Regions from separate parts of the Arthrobacter sp. RCC_34 genome, predicted to be linked through region 2. Evidence: riboswitches for the same ligand, from Rfam matches in the RefSeq annotation. Region 2 holds a riboswitch; the other holds the start of a gene.

Region 1 (7,317 bases), on a different contig from region 2:
GGCCTCGTCCTCGGTGTAGGCGTCGGCCAGGAAGGCCATCATGGAGCGGGTCAGGCCGAAGGACGGCTCGATCACGTACGGGACGTACCGCTCGCCGGAGGCCTGGTCGAAGTAGGAGAGGTCCTGCTTCGAGTGCTCGATGTGGTTCTTCAGGTCGAAGTCGGTGCGGTTGGCGACACCCATGAGCTCGCCCCAGCCGGAGCCGGCGAAGCCGAACTTGTACTCGATGTCGATGGTGCGGTCCGAGTAGTGCGCACGCTCGCCGTCCGGGACGTCGAAGCGGCGCATGTTCTCCGGGTCGATGCCCAGGTCAACGAACCAGTTCCAGCAGGCCTCGACCCATTCCTCGAACGCCGCCGGGGCGTCCGCCGGCGGGGTGAAGTACTCGATCTCCATCTGCTCGAACTCGCGGGTGCGGAAGATGAAGTTGCCGGGGGTGATCTCGTTGCGGAACGCCTTGCCGACCTGGCCGATGCCGAACGGCGGCTTCTTGCGGGCCGCGGTCACCACATTGGCGAAGTTCACGAAGATGCCCTGGGCCGTCTCGGGGCGCAGGTAGTGCTTGCCGGACTCATCGTCGATGGGGCCGAGGTAGGTCTTCATGAGACCCGAGAAGTTCTGGGGCTCGGTCCACTCACCGCGGGTGCCGCAATCGGGGCACACGATGTCGTCCATGCCGTTCTCCGGGGCGCGGCCCTTCTTCGCCTCGTACGCCTCCAGGAGGTGGTCCTGGCGGTGGCGCTTGTGGCAGGAGAGGCACTCGACCAGCGGGTCGGTGAAGGTGGCGACGTGGCCGGAGGCCTCCCAGACCTTGGACGGGAGGATCACGGAGGAGTCCAGGCCGACCATGTCGGCGCGGCCGCGGACGAAGGTCTGCCACCACTGGCGCTTGATGTTCTCCTTGAGCTCGGCGCCGAGGGGGCCGTAGTCCCACGCGGAGCGCGATCCACCGTAGATCTCACCGGCCTGGAAAACGAATCCGCGCCGCTTGGCGAGGGAGATGACCGAATCGAGGGTGGACTTTGCTGCCATATGAACAACTCCAGGGAAAGCGGGCCGCTGGGTGCGGTCCGGGTGCGGATACTCGTGCCGGTCCCCCGCAGGGGACACACGTCTTAGCCTACCGGCAGCACGTACGTCGGGCTGAATGTCCCCACGCCGCCCACCGGGGTGAGATCACCGTCCGGGCCGGGGACGAACACGCTCAGCCGGTGCCCTCGTTCCGCCGCGACGCACAGGTGCGGGGCGCCGTCGTCGTCGCGCGTCCAGGCCAGGTGACGGGGCCACGCGCCGCCGCAGGCAAGTGTCCGGAGCAGCCGCTCCTCCCCTTCTCCGCGCGCGACGACGGCGAGCGTGTCGCTCCCGCGCACGCCCACCACGAGTGCCCGCTCACCGGAGCCGGGGTGGCCGGTGATCTCGCTCGGATAGGCCTGCTCGTGACCGGGAGCCAACGCCACGGGCGCCCCGGCCAGGGTCCACGTGCCGTCCGCGGCACGGACCGCCCGGTGGAGTGCGGCGTCGAGTTCGCCGACGACCCAGAGCACCACCGCGCCGTCGGCGGCGGGCTCCTCCAGCAGCAGATGCCGCGGCCCGGTGCCGGGCGGGAGGTCCAGCCCGCCCACGAGTTCCGGGCCGTCCTCACCCAGGACGTACTCATCCACCCGGTCCCGGCCGAGGTCCGCCACGAGGAAGCGGTCCTCGCCCAGCGCGAGGGTCGAATGGGCGTGCGGGCCTTCCTGCCGGTCGGCCACGGGACCGGCGCCGACCTGCCCCGCGGCCACCTGCCCCACCGTCCACAAGGGTTCAGCACCCCACGGCTCATCCAAAGGGAGACCGGACACGGTGCCCGAGCCGTAATTGGCCACGAGAAGGAGCCCGCCGGCCACACCGAGGTGGCACGGCGACGATCCGCCGCTGCTCACCCGGGCTTTGACCACGAGGGTCTCCGGGTCCAGCTCGACCACCTGACCGGCGTCGAGCTCCTCCACGGCGAAGAGGCGGCCGCCCGGTCCGCGCAGCAGGAACGACGGGTTGCGCACGCCGGAGCTCGTGGCCAGCACCGTCAGCTCCCCTGCCGCCGGGTCCACCGACACGCGCTGCACCCCCTGGCCACGCCCGGAACCGTCCTCGGTGTAGCTGCCGAGATAGAGAGGGATGGTCATGGTTCCTCCGTGGGGTAGGGCATCATGGGGTTATGACTTCTCCTGAGCCGGACGGCATCGACACCATCGAGATCCGGGATTCGATGATCCGCCTGGGTCAGCTTCTCAAGCTCTCCTCCCTCGCCGACGACGGCGTGGAGGCGACCGAGCTGATCAAGAACGGGCTGGTCAAGGTCAACGGCGATATCGAGGACCGCCGGGGCCGTCAGCTGACGACGGGCGACGTGGTGACGGTCAACGGTCAGAGCGTCCGCGTCATCGCTGCGGGCTGAGCACCTCGAAGCCGAGGAACTCGGCGACATGCCCCACTTCCTGAGGGCTGATGCCGTGCCACACGCCGCTGTACTGCACCTTGGTGGCGCGGGCCTTGCCGAGCAGCCAGGCCGCGGTGAAGTCGATCCGGTCGCGTGGGATCACGGGATCCTGCGGGTCTCGGCCCCAGAAGAACGGCGTGCTGCCGTCGAGCTCCGCGTCCCGGAACCAGTCGGCGCCACCCTCCACGGCGAATCCTGAGAGCCCCACGATCGCCGCGAAGTCCCGCGGGCGCCTGCGCCACATGCTGGTGGCCATCGCCATGCCCATGGAGAACCCGAGCAGGCTCACGGAGCTGAACTCCTCGCGCACGCCGTCCAGCCAGTCGAGCACGTAATCGGTCGCGGCTTTCACGGCGTCGAAGGAGTAGTCGAGGGAACCGGTGAGCGGGAACCAGGTGAAGCCCGGACCCATCGTCAGGGGCGCACGCACGCTCGCGACCACGAATTCTTCGGGGAGCTGATCCGCCAGGCCGAACAGATCGGCTTCGTTGGCGCCGTAGCCGTGCAGGAGGACCAGGAGGGGCCGTCCCTGCCGCTGATCTTCGGGGACGGACCAGAGGACCGTGGGTTCGGGGAAGGCGGGGGCGTCAAGACTCATGGCTCGTATTCTGCCATCACGTCCTGATCGGCCCCGCCGAAGAGGACGGCGCGTTCCGGAAGCTACGGTGGCGTAACCGGGCCACGCAGGGGCATGATGGGAAGAATGAGCGACTCCTCTCAGTTATCTTCAGGGCCAGTATTTCCCGCGCCGGCTTCCTCTCCTCAGGCCCAGGAGCCGGGCGACGGCGGCCACCCGTGGTCCCGGTACGTGGCCCTCGGCGACTCCTTCACGGAGGGCATCGGCGATCCGGAGCCTGCGAGCCCGGGCGGCCACCGTGGCTGGGCGGACCGCGTGGCGGAGGAACTGAGCGCCGGACATCCGGACTTCGCGTACGCCAACCTCGCCATCCGCGGCCGTCTCCTGCAGCAGATCATCGATGAGCAGGTGGACCCCTGCCTGGACCTCAAGCCCGATCTGATCACCATCTCCGCCGGCGGCAACGACCTCATCCGCCCGGGCGGCGATCCCGACGCCCTCGCCAACACGCTGGACGCCGCCGTCGGCCGTCTCGCCTCCGAGGGCGCCACGGTGGTGCTGTTCAACGGCCCGGACACGGTGTCGACCGTGCTGAGCCCGCTCCGCGGCAAGGTGGCCATCTACAACGAGAACCTGCGCACCGTGGCCGCGCGCCATGACGCCGTGATCGCGGACATGTGGTCGCTGCGGCAGCTCGCCGGCTCGCAGTACTGGGACCAGGACCGCCTGCACTTCTCGCCGCTCGGCCACCACACCATCGCCACGATGGTCCTGGACGCCCTGAACGTCCAGCACAATCTGGAACCGCTGTCCCCGAAGCCGATGCCGGAGAAGACCTGGCGCACCGCGCGCACCGAGGACTTCCTGTGGGCCCGCGAGCACCTGTTCCCCTGGGTCCTGCGCCGGCTGCGGCACCAGTCGTCGGGCGATGGCATTCAGCCCAAGCGTCCCGTGGCGGGACCGGTGTTCCTGCCGGGTCAGGAGCTCTGACTCAGGACGCGTCCGGGGCCCGATCCTGGTATTGATCGTCCAGGTCCTGGTCCTGGTCCCGGGGCGCGCCCGGCTTCCGGAACGCGGTCCTCATGTGATCGCTCGTGAGGAAGTCGGCGATGCCGATCATGATGAGGCTGAACACGATCTGCTCGGTCACCATCCACAGCGGATACAGTCCGGGGATCGCGGCCATGACGAGCGTGACCACGGGGAAGATCTGCGCGAAGAGCCGGAGCCGCTGGTAAGCCCAGTACCAGCCCTTGGTCGCGCGCCACGCGAAGTAGAACAGGGTGGCCGTCATCCCGACGACCACCACGGTGCGCATCCAGACGGCGAACGGCACCGGCTCGCCGCTGCTCGACAGCACCAGCGCGACGACGACGGCCCCCACTCCCAGCACGAGCTCCAGCGCCAGGAGCCACAGCACCCACGTGAAGGCTCGCCGTGTCTTCGGATGGATCAGCTGCCGCTCCCCGATGCGGACGCCGGACTGGCGGCCTCCGGCGATGCGGTCGAGTCGGAGCAACAGGTTTTCCAGGGCCATGACGGGATTATCCCATCCGGACCTGCGGAGACCCCCTTCATCGACTGCTCCATAGGATGTCGTTTTCCCCGGATTTCGGGACGGAACGACATCCTATGGAGCAGTCGATGGGTTATGCAGGGCGGGTTGGGGCGGGCGGAGGTAGGCCCGCCTCAGGCGAACAGCGTCCGGCCGAGCAACGCGCCGAGCTGGCCGGCCTCCGTGAGGAAGCCGTCGTGCCCGATCTCCGAGGCGATCCGGTGCACCGTGACGTCGCCGGGCAGCGCGGCCGCCAGGGCCTCCGACTGCCGGGGCAGATACAGCCGGTCGGACTCCACCGCGGCCACGAAGAACTCGACCGGGCTGTCCGCCAGCGCCGCCTCCACTCCCCCGCGGCCCCGGCCGACGTCGTGACTCATGAGCGCTTCCGTCAGGGCGATGTAGCTGTTGGCGTCGAAACGGCGGACGAGCTTGCCGCCCTGATGGTCCAGGTAGCTCTCCACCTGATACCGGCCCCGTTCGGCGAGGGCGGAGGCGCTGAGCGGCGACTCGCCCTCCTGGGGTTTGCGGCTGAAGCGGGCTTCGAGCTCCGCCTCGCTGCGATAGGAGATGTGCGCGATCCGGCGCGCCAGGGCCAGTCCCGCCTCGGGCGCCGGGCCGTCGTAGTAGTCGCCGTCCCGGAAGGCCGGGTCCTGGCGGATGGCGAGGGTCTGCGCCTGGGCCAGGGCGATCTGCTCGGCGGTGCTGTGGGCGCCGACCGCGATCACGGCGCATTTCCGGACCCGCTGCGGGAAACCCGCCGCCCATTCCAGCGCGCGAGCGCCGCCCATGGAGCCACCGACCACCGCGAACCACTGCCGGATGCCCAGCTGATCCGCGAGCCGCGCCTCGGCGACCGCCGCGTCGCGGAGCGTGATGAACGGGAACCGGGAACCCCACGGTTTGCCATCGGGGGCGGGGCTGGACGGCCCCGTGCTGCCGTTGCAGCCGCCGATGATGTTCACGGCCACCACGAAGAACCGGTCCGTGTCGATCGCGTGGCCCGGACCGACCAGGCCGTCCCACCAGCCTTCCTCGTCCGTGTCCCCCTGCGCGACGTGCGCGCTTCCTGTGAGGGCGTGCTGGATCAGAACGGCGTTGCCGGCGTCCGGCGCGAGTGTCCCCCAGGTCTCGTACGCGAGGGTGACGTCCGGCAGCTTCCCGCCGGCCTCCAGCTCCAGCGGCCCGACGACGGCGGTGCGCTGCACACCGTGGCGTTCGCCGGCGTCGCGCTCCTCGCGGGTGGTGGTGTCCCGCGCAGTGGACAGTGGACGGGATGCAGCGATGGTCATGGGGCCTCTATTCCTGAGTTTGCCCGCGCCGGCCGGCGCTGGGCCGAGTCTTCACCCGGGGCACCCCACCGCAGGAGGAGGGTTGCCGGCCAGCGAACCGGGGTTTGGCGCTGGCACTCGTGACTCTCGGACCAGTGTAAAGGATCGGGAGAGGCCGTTTCTGAAGATGACGCTTCATGAGACGGCCTCTCAGGATTTATGTTCGCCCAGGAGGCGGCGAGGGCCGCGCATTCCGAAGAATGCGCGGCCCTGTGGATGTCCCGCGGATGTCCCGAAGGGCTCAGACCGCAGCCTTGGCGGCCCGGAAACCGGCGTCCAGATCGGCCAGGATGTCATCGATGTGCTCGATGCCCACGGCGAGACGGACCAGGCCCGGGGTGACGCCCGCGGCGCGCTGTCCGGCCTCGCTGAGCTGGGCGTGCGTGGTGGACGCGGGGTGGATGACGAGGGAACGCACATCACCCAGGTTCGCCACATGCGAGTGGAGTTCCAGCGCGTCCACGAACGCCTTGCCGGCTTCGAGCCCGCCCGCGATCTCGAACGCCACCACGGCGCCGATGCCGTTGGGGCCGTACTTGCGTCCCCGCTCGTACCACGGGCTGCTCGGCAGGCCTGCGTAGGCGACGCGTTCGACGTCGTCGCGCGCCTCCAGGAATTCAGCCACCTTCAGCGCGTTCTCCACGTGGCGCTCGACGCGGAGGCTCAGCGTCTCAAGACCCTGCGCGATGAGGAACGCGTTGAACGGGCTGACGGCGGATCCGAGGTCACGCAGCAGCTGCACGCGGGCCTTCAGGATGTAGCTGAGGTTGGCGCCCAGCGCACCGTCCGCGCCGAGGTCACGGGCGTAGACGAGTCCGTTGTAGCTCTCGTCCGGGGTGTTGAAGCCCGGGAACTTCTCCGGGTCCGCGCCGAAGTCGAACTTGCCGGAGTCCACGATCACGCCGGCGATCGCGCTGCCGTGGCCGCCCAGGTACTTGGTGGCCGAATGCACCACGATGTCCGCGCCCCACTCGAGAGGCCGGATGAGGTACGGGGTGGCAAGGGTGTTGTCCACGATCAGCGGGACGCCGGATTCGTGCGCCACGGAGGCCACGCCCTCGATGTCCAGGATGTCCTGCCGCGGGTTGGAGACCACCTCGGCGAAGAAGAGCTTGGTGTTCGGCCGCACGGCGGCGCGCCAGTGGTCCAGATTGTCCGGATCCTCGACGAAAGTGACCTCGATGCCGAACTTCTTCAGGGTGTTGGCCAGCAGGTTGTAGGTGCCGCCGTACAGGCTGGGGCTGGCCACCACGTGGTCGCCCGCCTCCGCGACGTTGAGGATGGCGAACGTCTCCGCGGCCTGGCCGGAGCTGAGCAGCAGGGCCGCCAGACCGCCTTCGAGACTGGCGATGCGCTGCTCGACGGCATCCTGCGTCGG
Region 2 (7,317 bases):
GTGCCGCCGGGAAGCGGCGCGAGCTCGAACGTCAGCACGGTGCCGCCCGCGCTCATCTGCTGTTTCGCCAGCTCGAACTGCGGGTGCGAGGGCAGCAGCGGGTACTTCACCCAGTTCACCCCGGGCTGCCGCTCGAGCCATTCTGCCAGCTTCAGGGCGGAGGCGGACGAGTGCCGCACGCGCATGTCCAGCGTCTCCAGACCCTTCGTGAGCACCCAGGCGTTGAAGCTCGACAGCGACGGCCCCGTATGCCGCATGAGGTTCTTCACCGGCCCGTCGATGAACTCCTTGGTCCCGAGGATCGCGCCGCCCATGACGCGCCCCTGCCCGTCGATGTGCTTGGTCCCGGAGTACACGACGACGTCGGCCCCCAGATCCGTGCAGCGCTGCAGCATGGGGGTGGCGAAGACGTTGTCGGCCACCACGGTGGCGCCCGCGGCGTGCGCGAGCTCGCTGACGGCGGCGATGTCGATGATCTCCTGCATCGGGTTCGACGGCGATTCGAAGAACACCGCCTGCGTCGGCACGGACAGGGCCTCGCGCCACTGTTCCAGATCGGGTCCGTCCACGAACACCGTTTCGACGCCCCAGCGCGGCAGGATCTCGTTCAGGATCACGAAGCAGGATCCGAAGAGCGACCGCGCCGCGACCACGCGGTCTCCGGCGGCGAGCAGCGCGCCGAGGGCCGTGAACACCGCGGACATGCCGGACGCCGTCGCAAAGCACGCCTCGGTGCCTTCGAGCAGCCGTAGCCGCTCCTGGAAGGTGGCGACGGTCGGATTGCCGTAACGGGAGTAGACGAAGCGCTCGTCCTCACCGGTGAAGGCTCGTTCGGCGGCCTCGGCCGAGTCGTAGACGAAGCCCGAGTTCAGGAACAGCGCCTCGGAGGTTTCGTAGAAGCCGGTGCGGTCCAGCCCGCCCCGGACGGCCTGCGTTGCCGGCGACCAGGACGCGGCCTCAGGATTGAACGCCATGTCTCACGCTCCGATGGTGGTCGGTAGGCCGCTGTTCTTCCAGCCGTTCACGGTGCGCTCCCCGAACCGGTCCGGGACGCCCTCGAAGCCTTCCAGGACGTTGTACGAGGACCAGCCCGCCGCCGTCGCGGCTTCCGCCGCGGCGATCGACCGCTGTCCGGAACGGCACAGGAACACGAGGTCCGCGGTGCCGGCCTCCGGGGCCTGCTCGGCGAGCTCCGCGAGGAACCCCTGGTTCGGCACGCCGCCGGCCAGGTTCCACTGGATGAACAAGGGGTCGCCGGACGGGGTCTTCGGGCGGCCGATGTGCGCCCACTCCGCCTCGGTGCGCACGTCCACGAGGACGGCGCCGTCCTTGAGTTTGTCCCACGCCTGCTGTGGCGTCAGGTCGCCCGCGTAGCTCACAGGGCACCGCCGTAGGGGGCGAAGCCGGTGGCGGGGACGGCGTACGGGTCGACGACCGGGGCCGGCGGCGCGGGCGGCGCGTACGGCAGGACGACGGCCTGGGCCGCGATCACCGTCTCACCGTTGAAGGTCACGGACGGGCTGCCGTAGAGGATGTACCCGTCGGCCAGGGCAGCCGAGACCCGTTCGCAGAATTCGCGGGTGTCCGGGCCGGTCAGCAGGCGGTAGGGCAGGAGGGCGGGCGCAGCGGCAGGCGCCGTCGTGGGTTCGGCCTGGGGCGCGACGCCGGGCGCAGCGGCAGTGGCCTGCTCACCGGCGGGGGCGGTCGCCGTCGTCGTGGCGGCCTTCGCAGGAGAGGCCTTGGCGGCTGCCGGTGTGGCGGCCGCAGCCTTCGTGGTGCGCGGAGCCCGGGTGGCGGGCTTGGCCGGGGTGCTCCGGGGAGTCGTGACCTTGGCGGCGCCGGCGGTTCCGGCAGTGGCGGACGTGGGTTCTTTGCGGGCAGGCAAGTGGGGGCTCCTTCGCGCTTGCAGTTGACACATGCCGAGTAGTCACCTGAGGCACCCCGCCGCGTCTGGAGGGTTGCCGACCGGTCAGTCAGGGCTTGTCACCGGTACTCGTTACTCTGCAAAAAATCTAGCACCAGGCCCCGGAGAGAAGTGTGACGGGAGGCTTCATCTTGTGTCATGAACCGGGCCGGCAGTGCTGACGGAATCGCCCCCGGAAACGTGGTTCACCCCGGGAAATTTCAGGGGGTGAACCACGTTTCCGGGGGTGGAAGCTCGGGAACCTGCCGGGCCCGCCGCTGAGCCCGTCAGTCGAGCGTGACCACGACCTTGCCGCGGACGTGGCCCTCCTCCAGGAGCCGGTAGGCGTCCGCCACCTGTTCCACGGGGAAGGTCGCTTCGAGCGGCAGCACGAGGGAACCGTCGGCGAGGCCCGCCGCGATGCGCTCCAGCGCGCCCGGGCCGGCATCCCCGCCACCGGTCGCGGTGAATCCGCCATCCGGATGGCCGTGCGCGGCGATCGCCGTGATGCGCTCCGCGGGGACACCGAAGCCCTGAGCCACGGTGATCACCTCGGCGCCGTTGAGGTCAGCTGCGGCGGTGGGCGTGCCGATCTCCGCGACGCGCTCGGCCAGGCCCGCGCCGTACGTGACGGGCAGGGCGCCGAGCTCCCGGAGGAACTCGTGATTGCGTTCGGACGCGGTGCCGATCACCGTGGCTCCGGTCGCGACGGCGAGCTGCGTGGCGAGAACGCCCACGCCACCCGCGGCCCCGCCGATCAGCACGGTGTCCTCCGGCGTCAGCTTCAACTGGTCGATCGCGGCGGCCGCGGTCCGTCCGGCGATGTCCAAGGTCGCGGCCAGCTCATCCGAGAGCCCGTCGGGAGTGCGGTGCAGTCCGCTCGCGAGGACCAGGACGAAGTCCGCCACCGCCTCGTGCCGCTTGCCGCCGAACACCCGGTCACCCACGGCGAAGTCCGTGACGCCCTCGCCGAGTTCGTCGATTTCGCCGGCGAAGTCGTTGCCGACGCCGGAGCCGGGAGCTCCGCCGAACGCCTCCGCTGCGGGGCCGCCGTGGAAGATCTTGAAGTCCACTGGGTTCAGACCGGCGGCCGCGACGCGGACCCGGACCTCGCCCGGGCCCGGCTGGGGCACCTCGCCTGCGACCAGCTGGAGGACCTCGGGTCCGCCGAACTCTTCATACCGCACTGCACGTGTCATGGTGATTCCTCGCTTTGCGCTGTCGGCGTCGTCCCGGTTACCACTCGCGTGAGGGGCCGGTCCGGCGCACTGTTCTCCTTGATGCTGTTCGTACTGATGCCCCGTGCAACGGGACCCGCGACGACGGCATTCCGGATGCGACGGCAGATGACGAAGAAAGGATTCGGGCGCGGGTTCGCCGGGCCGTGTGCGGGGTCAGAGGTCGCGTGACCCTACTGCGGCAGCGGGGTGGAGAAGGCGCCCAGCTCGGAGAGGAGGTCGGTCAGGCGGGCCAGGCCGCCGTCGTCGTCCGAGCCGCCGACCTCTTCGCGAGCGGCGGGCGAGGTGAACATGGCGATGGCCTCGAGGCGGCAGCCGCCGCCGGGCAGTTCGAGGAAGTCGAGGACTTCGAGGACGGGGCCGTGCGAGTCGGCCTCCGCCTCCACGGTCTGCACGATGCGCCACGGCTCGGAGACCTCGTGGAAGGAGCCGTAGAAGGTCCAGTCGTCGCCACCGGCGCCCACGGAGTAGCTCCAGGATCCGCCCGTGCGGGCATCCCAGCGGCGGAACCGCAGCTCGACGCCTTCCGGCACCAGCCAGCGGGCGAGCCAGAGCGGGTCGGTGTGTGCGCGGAACACGGTCTCGACGGGCGCGTCGAACTCCCAGACCCTGTTGATGCCGCGCAGGCCCTGCCATTCCTCGAGCTGCCGGATGCTCTCCACCTGTTCGTCCTCCTTGTTCTCCTGGAAGTCTGCGGCGGCCGTCATCCAAGGTCAACGAGAGCACTCATCGGGCGGCACAATTCGTCACCGGCGTTCATCCCGGGTCATGCGGCGCAATCCGGGGAATGGTTGACTGGAGCGATGATCCGCGCCATGACCACCGCCGATTTCCGTGCCGTCCAGGACCTGGAACGTGCCGCCGGAGAGCTCTTCCGGCAGGCCGGGATGGCCTCGATCGCCGACGACGAACCCTTCAGCGACGCCGAACTGGCCACCTTCGCGGCGGCCGGTTGGGCGTGGGTGCTGACCGTGCCCCTCGGCGGCTCGGCGTTGGTCCCCGGCGGGCAAGGCGCCGCCGAAGTGGCCGGCTACGCCGTCGGCGAGGTGGTGGACGGGGCCGCCCACCTGGAACAGCTCAGCGTCGACCCGCGACATGGCCGGCAGGGGCTGGGCGCGCGGCTTCTGGGGCACGTCCGCGCCGTCGCCCGGGAGCGCGGGATGGGGCGGACGACCCTGACCACGTTCCGTGAGATCCCCTGGAACGCGGCCTACTACGCCCGGCTCGGGTTCACCGTGCTGCCGGAGGCCGAGTGGGGTCCGGAACTCCAGGTCAAGGTGGCCGAGGAAGCCGCCCATGGCCTCGACCGCTGGCCGCGCGTGGTCATGGCGGCGGAGCTTTAGGGTGCGGCCGCGGCCGCGCGAACCCGCTTACTCGATGCCCGCGAACAGGCGGTTCAGCTCCTCGGTGAGTTCGGCGGCCACGGCCGGATCGGAGCCGATCGTCTTGCCGTCGAGGTGCTTGACCGGTGCGATCAGCCGGATTGAGGAGATCAGCCACACCGCATCGGCGTCGAACAGGTCCTCCGGCTCGAGCGGCCCGTAGCCGAGTTCCCAGCCCGCCTCCTTCGCCGCGGTGAACAGGGCGCCCTGCGAGGTGCCCGGGAGGATCCCGGCGTCCAGCTGCGGCGTGACGAGGCGCTTGGTGACCGAGCCGTCGTCGTTCACCTCACGGTGCGCGAGCAGCACGGTGGAGGTCGGGCCTTCCAGCACCCGGCCGTCCGCGGACGTGAAGATCACGTCATCCGCGCCGAGCGAATGCGCGTGCCGCAGAGCGGCCATGTTCACGGCGTAGCTGAGGGTCTTCGCGCCGAGCAGGAGCCACGGGGCGCGCTCGGCCAGATCGCTGTCGTAGCCGCGGTCCAGCAGCACGACGTCGATCCCCTCCACGCGCTGCTTCTTGCCGAGGGCGGGGGCCGGGCTGGCCTGCACCCACTCGGTGGGGGCTTCCGCGCCCTCGACACCCCGCGTCACGAGCAGTTTCACGACGAACTCGTCCACGCCGGGGTGCGTCTCCAGGTATTCGTCGACGGCCGTGCCGATCGCCGCCCGCCAGGTGTCCTCTTCGCTGATCGTGAGGTCCAGGGCGGCGGCGGACCCGGCCAGGCGGGCCAGGTGCGCGGGGAGCTTGCGGAGTTTGCCGTCGAGCACGAGGAGCGACTCGAAGACGCCGTCACCGCGGGTCGCGCCCAGGTCCGTGGCCATCAGCTGGGGCACGGAGGCATCCGCCACGCGGCCCTGCGGGAAGGCGGGATCGAGGAACACGAGCACGGTGCTGGGGGACGTCGAAGTCATGGGACAAGCTTAGAGCCGCCGTCCCGTGGCAGAGCGCGAGTCCATCGTCACCTGTTCGGTGTTGCGTGCTCAGTTGTTGTGGGTGTTCGGCCGGAACACCCGCAACAACTGAGCACACAACGGGAGGAGCGCGGCCCATAAATGCCCGGGGGCGGATATTCTCAGGGGAGACCGCGGCCGCCCGGGACCATCCGGAGAGGGGAACGCGACCACGACAAGGGGGAGATGCGTGCTGCCATACAGCTGGCCTCAGGAGTGGTCGTTGGGGTTCACCATCTGGGTCATGGCCGACATCGTGATCCGTCTCGTCCTGCTCGGTGTGGTGCCCGGCAACCGCCGTCCCACCACGGCCATGGCGTGGCTGCTGGCCATCTTCCTGGTGCCCGACGCCGGCCTGGTCCTGTTCCTGCTGTTCGGAAACTTCCGACTCAAGGGCCGCCGCGTCCGCGAGCTGGAGGACGTCAACCGACGGGTGCGGGAGGCCAGCTCCCTCTTGGAAGGCGAGTCCGAGCAGCTGCACCTGCCGGTCTGGCTGCGTTCCGCGATCGAACTCAACCACCGGCTCGGAGCCCAGCCGCTCACCACCCGGAACCGTGTCGAACTCATCCCCGGGTACCTGGAATCGATCGAGGCGATGACGGCGGCGGCGCGCGGGGCCAAGCGCTACGTCAATGTCGAGTTCTACATCATGGCGTACGACTCGGTGACGGAACCACTGTTCACGGCCCTGGAGGAGGCGGCCGAACGAGGTGTGGAAGTCCGCCTGCTGTTCGACCACATCGGCACGCTGCGGGTACGGGGCTACCGGCGACTGCTGCGGCGTCTGAAGAATTCCCAGATCCGCTGGCGGCGCATGCTTCCCGTCATGCCGTTCTCCGGGCAGTGGCGCCGCCCGGACCTCCGGAACCACCGGAAGATCATGGTGGTCGACGGGGAGGTGGCCTTCACCGGGTCGCAGAACCTCACGGAGCCCTCCTACAACAATCCCAAGCACCGCAAGGCCGGCCGCCACTGGGTGGAGCTCATGGCCCGGGTCGAAGGGCCGGTGGTCGCGAGCCTGAACGTCGTCTTCGCCACCGACTGGCTGAGTGAAACGGATGAATCCCTGGAAGAGCAGATCGTCCTCCCTGAGGCCGTCGACGGCCATATCCCGGCCCAGGTGGTGCCGAGCGGACCCGGGTTCTCCCAGGAGAACAACCTGCGCCTGTTCAACACGCTGATCTACTCCGCGCAGGAGCGGGTCTCCATCTGCAGCCCGTACTTCGTGCCGGACGACTCCCTGCTGTATGCCATCACCACCGCCGTTCAGCGTGGCGTTCACGTGGAGCTCTTCGTCTCTGAACAGGGCGACCAGTTCCTGGTGCATCACGCCCAGCGGTCCTATTACCAAGCCCTCCTGGAGGCCGGAGTGCGGATCTTCCTCTACAAGGCGCCCGCCGTGCTGCATGCGAAGCACTTCACGGTGGATGACGAGGTGGCCGTGCTCGGGTCCAGCAATATGGACATGCGGTCCTTCTCGCTGAACTTCGAGGTGTCCCTCATGATGGTCGGCCCGGAGATCGTGTCAGAGCTGCGGAAGGTGCAGGAGGCCTACCGTGCCACCTCGCGGGAACTGACGCTGGAGGAATGGCAGGAACGGTCCGTGCTCTCAAAGTACGTGGACAACGTCTGCCGGCTCTCGGCCACTCTGCAGTAGCTGTGCCGTGTGGCCGGGGCTGCGCCTGTGCCGCTCCGACCCGCGGTTTTGTGGTTCGCCCACGGAAATGTCCGGGGGTGGACCACGGAAGCGTGGGCGACGCCGGCTGACCCGGGCGACGCCGGGCGGGGCGTGCGGTCAGCGGGAGGCCGCGCCGTCGTCGTCCGTCGCAGGGTCCGGCGCCGG

What was found. A riboswitch is a leader RNA that binds a small molecule or an ion and turns the genes downstream of it on or off. The one in region 2 is predicted to bind S-adenosylmethionine.
Region 1: it holds a riboswitch for S-adenosylmethionine, as region 2 does, so the genes downstream of both, AB6732_RS09735 (homoserine O-acetyltransferase) here and AB6732_RS12510 (DUF1737 domain-containing protein) in region 2, are expected to answer to the same signal.

Annotation. Positions count from the first base shown of each region.
Region 1 covers NZ_JBFUPW010000002.1:189,205-196,521, forward strand. The annotation lists gene AB6732_RS09705 (glycine--tRNA ligase) at 1-1,032, opposite strand, end outside; gene AB6732_RS09710 (lactonase family protein) at 1,116-2,162, opposite strand; gene AB6732_RS09715 (RNA-binding S4 domain-containing protein) at 2,195-2,434, shown strand; gene AB6732_RS09720 (alpha/beta hydrolase) at 2,418-3,074, opposite strand; gene AB6732_RS09725 (SGNH/GDSL hydrolase family protein) at 3,180-4,043, shown strand; gene AB6732_RS09730 (hypothetical protein) at 4,045-4,590, opposite strand; gene AB6732_RS09735 (homoserine O-acetyltransferase) at 4,743-5,900, opposite strand; SAM riboswitch class IV at 5,911-6,025, opposite strand; gene AB6732_RS09740 (bifunctional o-acetylhomoserine/o-acetylserine sulfhydrylase) at 6,181-7,317, opposite strand, start outside.
Region 2 covers NZ_JBFUPW010000003.1:163,989-171,305, reverse strand. The annotation lists gene AB6732_RS12520 (O-succinylhomoserine sulfhydrylase) at 1-974, opposite strand, end outside; gene AB6732_RS12515 (rhodanese-like domain-containing protein) at 978-1,379, opposite strand; gene AB6732_RS12510 (DUF1737 domain-containing protein) at 1,376-1,885, opposite strand; SAM riboswitch class IV at 1,895-2,001, opposite strand; gene AB6732_RS12505 (NADP-dependent oxidoreductase) at 2,191-3,102, opposite strand; gene AB6732_RS12500 (SRPBCC domain-containing protein) at 3,315-3,848, opposite strand; gene AB6732_RS12495 (GNAT family N-acetyltransferase) at 3,957-4,484, shown strand; gene AB6732_RS12490 (aminodeoxychorismate lyase) at 4,512-5,435, opposite strand; gene cls (cardiolipin synthase) at 5,719-7,131, shown strand; gene AB6732_RS12480 (helix-turn-helix transcriptional regulator) at 7,270-7,317, opposite strand, start outside.